DNA from 2 places in the Acidocella sp. MX-AZ03 genome. Region 1 is predicted to be linked to the other one. Evidence: predicted binding sites of a transcription regulator. Region 1 holds the regulator's gene; the other holds the start of a gene.

Region 1 (3,406 bases):
AAGTCCCCACAAACGTTCGGGGTGTTGACGACGGCGTTGTCACCGCCCCAGACGTTTTCGCCGCTTTTTTGAAAAAAAGCGGCACCAAAAAACTTTTATACCTTAACCCAACGCCGCTTTCTGGGCCTTGAACAACTCCGCCGTCCCCTGCCGGGCCAGGCCCAGCAGCTTGTTGAAGGCCGCTTCGTCAAAGCTGGATTTCTCCGCCGTCGCCTGGATTTCCACAATCCCGCCCGCGGCCGTCAGGATGAAATTCGCATCCGCATCCGCCGCCGAATCCTCGGCATAATCCAGATCCAGGACCGGATGGCCCTGATAAATCCCGCAGGACACCGCCGCCACCTGCCCCAGCATCGGCATGGATTTGATCACGTTCTTCGCCTTCAACTGCCGGAAAGCCAGCACCATCGCCACATAGGCGCCGCTGATCGCCGCACAGCGCGTGCCGCCATCGGCATTCAGCACGTCGCAATCCAGCGTCACGGTGATCTCGCCCATCGCCTTGCGGTCGATCACGGCGCGCAAGCTGCGCCCGATCAGCCGCTGGATCTCCTGGGTGCGGCCGGATTGCTTGCCCCGCGCCGCCTCGCGCTCGCCGCGCGTATGGGTGGCGCGCGGCAGCATGCCGTATTCGGCCGTCACCCAGCCCTCGCCCTGGCCGCGCATGAACGGCGGCACCCGGCCCTCGACGCTGGCGGTGCACAGCACCTCGGTGCGCCCCATGCGGATCAGCGCCGAGCCCTCGGCATGATGGGAAAACCCGGTCTCGATGGAGACCTGGCGCAGGGCGTTGAATTCTCTGCCGGAGGGCCGCATGATCTGACTCCTTACATCTGCTGCGCCGTGCTATTATCCGAGCCTAGCCCGATGGACCATAGACAGAAATCCCCTCCGCCCCGGCTCCCGCCCGGGCTCGACATCCGCTCCGCCGCCGTGCTGCGCGAAATCGTCGAACAATATGTCGAAACCGGCGAGCCGGTGGGCAGCCGCACCCTTTCGCGCCTGCTTCCGCACAAGCTTTCGCCCGCCACCATCCGCAACGTGATGGCGGACCTCACCGATGCCGGACTGCTCTTCTCCCCCCACACCTCCGCCGGCCGGCTGCCGACGGATCGCGGCCTGCGGCTGTTCGTGGACGGGCTGCTGCAATTCGGCGAGCTTTCGGAGGAGGAGCGGACCAATATCAACCTCGCCCTCGCCGGCTCCGGCCGCTCGATGCAGGATACGCTGGCCCAGGCCTCCACCTTGCTCTCCGGCCTGTCCGCCGCCGCCGGGCTGGTGCTGGCCCCGAAGGGCGAAGGGCCGGTGAAACATATCGAATTCGTGCCGCTCTCGCCGGGGCGCGCGCTGGTGGTGCTGGTCTCCGCCGATGGCCAGGTGGAAAACCGCATCATCGAAACCCCGCCCGGCCTGCCGCCCTCGGCCCTGCAGCAGGCCAGCAATTTCCTCAACGCCCAGCTCGCCGGCCTCACCCTCACCGAGCTGCGCGGCCGGGTACGCGCCGAGCTGACCGCCGACCGCAGTGCGCTGGACGAGCTGACCAGCGCCGTCATCGAAGCCGGGCTCGCCACCTGGGGCCAGGAAGGGCGCTCCGGCTCGCTGATTCTGCGCGGCCAGGGGCGGCTTTTGGAGGATATCGACCAGCTCGAAAAACTATCCGCCATCCAGGCTCTGTTCGAGCGGCTGGAAACCGAGGAGACGCTGCTGAAGCTGCTGGATCTGGCCGAGGAATCGGACGGGGTGCGGATTTTCATCGGCGCCGAATCGGGGCTGTTTGGCTCCGCCGGCGTCTCGATGATCGTCGCCCCGGCGCGCAACGCGCAGGACCGGATCGTGGGCGCGATCGGGGTGATCGGGCCGACGCGGATCAATTACGGGAAGATCATTCCGGTGGTTGACTATACCGCGCGGGTGATCGGGCGGTTGCTGGGGTAATAAAAAAGGCCGGTGCCCTGGCACCGGCCCGTGCGGGGAACTTTTTGGAAAAAGTTCCCCGCACCCTCAAAAACTTTTGTCAGTTTCCGTTTTTGCCGTCGCCCAGGGCGATGCCGACGAACAGAGCCTGGCCCTGGCGGACGATGCGCAGCGCCACCGCATCCGCCCCGCCCTTGCGCGCGGCCTTGATCGCGTTCACCGCCTCATCCGGGCTGTTCACATCCGTGGCGCCGACGCCGACCAGCAGATCGCCCTGCTGCAGCCCGGCCTGATCCGCCGGCGAGTTCGGCTTCACATTCACGATCACCGCGCCCGAGGCATCATCCGGCAGGTTGAGCTGGTTGCGCAGATCCGGCGTCAGCGGCGCCAAGGTCACGCCCAGCGCCGCCGGCGAGGCATTCTGCTGGCTTCCGCCATTGCCGCCATTGCCGTGCTCGAAGCTGGCATCCGGGTTGCTCGGCATCTCTTCCACCGCAACGCTGACATCCTGCGACTTGCCACCATGCAGATAGGTGATGTCGGCCTTGCCGCTCGGGTCGATATTGGCGATGTCCTCGGCCAGATCGCCCGGATTGGTCACGGCCTGGCCGTTCACGGCGGTGATCACGTCGCCCGCCTTCAGCCCCGCCTTGGCGGCCGGGCTGTTCGGCGCCACGGCGGCGATCAGCGCGCCATCCTTGTTCGGGTTGCTCATCGGCAGCTTCAGCGCCTGCGCCATCTGCGGCGAGATCATCTGCGCGGAAACGCCGAGGAAGCCGCGCGTCACCTTGCCATGCGCCACCAGCTGGGTGACCACGCGCTTGATCATATCGGAGGGGATGGAGAAGCCGATGCCGACCGAGCCGCCGGAGGGCGACAGGATGGCGGTATTGATGCCGATCACCTGGCCCTTCTGGTTGAAGAGCGGCCCACCGGAATTGCCTTCATTGATCGGCGCATCGGTCTGGATGAAACGGTCATACGGGCCATCGCCGATATCGCGGCCCAGGGCGGAGACCACACCGGTCGTCACCGTATTGCCCAGCCCGAACGGGTTGCCCATCGCGATCACCCACTGGCCGGGCTCGACATCCTTGGAATCGCCCAGCTCGACATAGGGCAGCGGCTTCTTCGCGTCGATCTTCAACACCGCCAGATCGGTCTTGGGATCGGTGCCGAGGATCTTCGCCGGGTAGGTATCGCCATTGGAGAGCGTTACCGTCACGGTCTTCGCGCCCTTCACCACATGGTTATTGGTGACGATGGTGCCGTTGGCATCGATGATGAAGCCCGAGCCCTTGGCCTCAACCGCCTGCGGCTGCTGCTGCGGGCCACTGAAGCCAAAAGGAAAGCCGGGGGAAAGCCAGGGATCTGCGGGAAGCCCGGCGGCAAGCCGTTCTGCGCCTGGGGCCCGGAGCTGCTGTCATCGGCGGCCTGGTCCAGCTTCAGCTTCACATCGACGGAGACCACCGCCGGCATCACCGCTTTCACC
Region 2 (3,406 bases), 1.1 Mb from region 1:
TCACGGTCGTAGTCCGAGGTGGTCTCCTCGATCTGCGCGCGGATCTGGTTGACGCGGCCGGTGATGTCCTCCTTGGCGCCCACACCCTCGACGATCGTGGTGTTTTCCTTCTCGATGAGGACCTTCTTGGCGCGGCCCAGCATGTTCAGGGTCACGGTCTCGAGCTTGATGCCCAAATCCTCGGAGATCACCTGGCCACCGGTCAGGATGGCGATGTCTTCCAGCATGGCCTTGCGGCGGTCACCGAAGCCCGGCGCCTTCACGGCGGCGATCTTCAGGCCGCCACGCAGCTTGTTCACGACCAGGGTGGCCAGGGCTTCGCCCTCGACATCCTCGGCGATGATCAGCAGCGGCTTGCCGGTCTGCACCACGGCTTCCAGCAGCGGCAGCATCGGCTGCAGCTGGGAGAGCTTCTTCTCGAAGATCAGGATGTACGGGCTCTCGAGGTCCGCAACCATCTTCTCCGGGTTGGTGATGAAGTACGGGGAGACATAGCCGCGGTCGAACTGCATGCCCTCGACGACATCGAGCTCGGTCTGGATGCCCTTGGCTTCCTCAACCGTGATCACGCCCTCATTGCCGACCTTCTGCATCGCCTTGGAGATCATCTCGCCGATCTCGGTCTCGCCATTGGCGGAGATGGTGCCAACCTGCGCGGTCTCGGACGGGTTGGTGATCTTCTTGGTGCGGGCCTTCAGCTCTTCCACGACGGCGGTAACCGCCTTGTCGATGCCGCGGCGCAGATCCATCGGGTTCAGGCCAGCAGCCACGGCCTTGACACCCTCGCGCACGATGGCCTGAGCCAGCACGGTCGCGGTGGTGGTGCCGTCGCCGGCCAGGTCGTTGGTCTTGGAGGCGACTTCGCGGATCAGCTGCGCGCCCAGATTCTCGAACTTATCGGACAGCTCGATTTCCTTGGCGACGGACACGCCGTCCTTGGTAATGCGCGGGGCGCCGAAGGATTTCTCGATGACGACGTTACGGCCCTTCGGGCCCAGCGTCACCTTGACGGCGTTGGCGAGGGTATCGACGCCGCGCAGCATGCGGTCGCGCGCGTCGGAACCAAAACGGACATCTTTAGCAGCCATGTGTTTAGCTCCTTGAATTGAATTGAGCGTCTGATGACGGCGGCCTCAAGGCCACCATTCAAAATCAGGCCGCGACGATCCCGAGAATATCGGATTCTTTCATGATCAGCAGGTCTTCGCCGTTCAGCTTGACCTCGGTGCCGGACCATTTGCCGAACAGCACGCGGTCACCCGCCTTGACGTCCAGCGCGACCAGCACGCCGGCCTCGTTGCGCACACCGGAACCGGCAGCGACAACTTCACCTTCCTGCGGCTTTTCCTTGGCGGTGTCGGGGATGATGATGCCGCCCGCGGTCTTTTCCTCGGGGGTGATGCGACGAACGACGACGCGGTCGTGCAGGGGGCGGAAATTCGCCATATGATCGCTCCTAAACATTATGTCTTAAAAGCTTCCCAGCCTGTCCGGCCCAATCGTGCGGCACCGCGGCTGTTAGCACTCCATTGGAAGGAGTGCCAGAGATGTAGCCTGTGCCGGCAGTGTAAGTCAAGAACGGCAGCACTTCCCGGTTTTGAGTGCTAAGTTGCTGGTTTCGTTGAAGATTATAGTTGCGCAGCAGGGGGCTGTGTGTGGCAGTCTGGTGAAACCCGGGGATTGCCAACACTGACTTCAAGAGAGAGTGCCAAGCATGTCCCTTGCCTTGCAGATGCGCGACTACCGCCTGACCACCGCTGAGATCCTCTATCATCTGCCGGACCATCCGGGCCTGTTGCAGAGCTATATCTGGCAGGAGCTTGATCTCGCGCCGAAATTCCCCGCCTTGCATAAATTCCTGGATTTCTGGGCCGCCAACCTGGATGGCAAGCTGCATTCGGTTCGCGTCGGCCAGGCGGAGCTGATCAAGCCCGCCGGCTGGCGCAACGCCCAGCTGCTGACGCTGCATTAGCTTTATTGGCCGCCGCAGCTGACATCGCCCTCCTGGCAGTGCAGCTGCGCTTCCAGCCGCCTGGTCTGGGCCTGGGTCAACGCCGTTTCGCACTGATTGAGCACCAGCGGGTGGATGCTCCCGCCTTGCGTGCCCATCGTTTCGAAGCCGCATTGCGCGTCGCGGTAAGCAACCCAGTCGCGCTCGGCCTCGCGCAGGCCGGTCTGGCCGGCCGGGGAGAGTTTCGCCATCAGCGTGCGGTAGCTGGCATTCAGCGCCGCATCCGCGGTCTGGAACGCCTGATAGGAGCAGATATTCAGATCCGTCTGTGTCTGCGTGTCGGCGCAGTTCTGCGCCAAAGCCGGGCCGGTCAGCAGCAGGCCAGCCACCAGGATGATGCCGCGCATGGCGGTTAGCGCACCAGCTCCACCAGCCGGAACAGCCCGATCGGCCGCATATCCGTGATCCGCGCCTGGGCGAGGTCGGCGGCCTTGAACATATGGTCCAGCCGGAAATCCGGGTGCCAGCCCAGCGGCTTCGAGGCCGGGGCCATGGCGCGCTCGATCCACCAGATCGGCCCCGACTCGCGGGCGAAATGGTTGACGAACAAAATCCGCCCGCCCGGCTTCACCACCCGGCGCAGCTCCGCCACCAAAGCCCGCGGGTCCGGCACCACGGAGGCGACGAACATCGCCACCGCGACATCGAAGCTGCCATCCTCGAAGCTGGTCGCCTGCGCGTCCATCTCTTCCAGCGCCTCGACATGGCGCAGCCCCATCTCGGCCACGCGGTCGCGGGCGATGTTCAGCATGTCGTCCGACAAATCAATGCCGGTGATGCGCTTGGCCGGGCTGTAGAGCGGCAGCGCCAGCCCGGTGCCCACCCCCACCTCCAGCACCTTGGCGCCGGGGGCCGCGTTCACCGCTGCCACCGCCGCGCGGCGCGCGTGGCCCGAGACCAGCCCGAACCAGCTGTCATAGGATTTCGCGTAGCGTGAATAGGTGGCTTTGATGCTGTCAGCATCCAGTTTCGCGCGTGGGCCGGACAGCGCCGCGCCGGAGACATCCTGCATCCTCAAGTCCTTGACGCCTGTCATTTTATCGTAACCGAATTTTGCGCGGATTGGGCTCAGGCGCAATGGCCGTAAAGGTTTTTTAACCTTGCAGCGCCGCTTTCACGATGCCGGGGGTGAGGATTTGCGGCAAAATCGCCGCCGCGCCGCCCGGCGGATAATAGAGATAGAGCGGCACGCCGGCGCGGTGGCTGGCCGTCAGCAAGGCGGTGATGGCCGGGTCGCGGTTGGTCCAGTCCCCCACCAGCAGCGCGACATGCTTGTCCTTGAACAGATCCCGCACTGGCGCGGCTTCCAGCGTGGTGCGCTCATTCACCTGGCAGGTGATGCACCAGGCGGCGGTGAGGTCGATGAAGACCGGCCGGTGCTGCGCCCGCAGCTGC

What was found. Region 1 encodes HrcA, which represses chaperone genes, less so after heat shock. Its sites were predicted from a motif close to GTTNGCACTCNCNNNNNGNGAGTGCNAAC; they were not measured.
Region 2: the regulator HrcA is predicted to act here: its motif matches at 1,518-1,546, upstream of groES (co-chaperone GroES).

The regions. Positions count from the first base shown of each region.
Region 1 is NZ_CP110774.1:1,337,703-1,341,108, forward strand. It holds gene rph (ribonuclease PH) at 103-816, opposite strand; gene hrcA (heat-inducible transcriptional repressor HrcA) at 868-1,935, shown strand; gene GT370_RS07615 (trypsin-like peptidase domain-containing protein) at 2,015-3,160, opposite strand; gene GT370_RS07620 (hypothetical protein) at 3,154-3,406, opposite strand, start outside.
Region 2 is NZ_CP110774.1:2,415,634-2,419,039, reverse strand. It holds gene groL (chaperonin GroEL) at 1-1,088, opposite strand, end outside; gene groES (co-chaperone GroES) at 1,153-1,446, opposite strand; gene GT370_RS13380 (usg protein) at 1,715-1,972, shown strand; gene GT370_RS13375 (lysozyme inhibitor LprI family protein) at 1,975-2,358, opposite strand; gene GT370_RS13370 (class I SAM-dependent methyltransferase) at 2,364-3,023, opposite strand; gene GT370_RS13365 (thioredoxin family protein) at 3,106-3,406, opposite strand, start outside.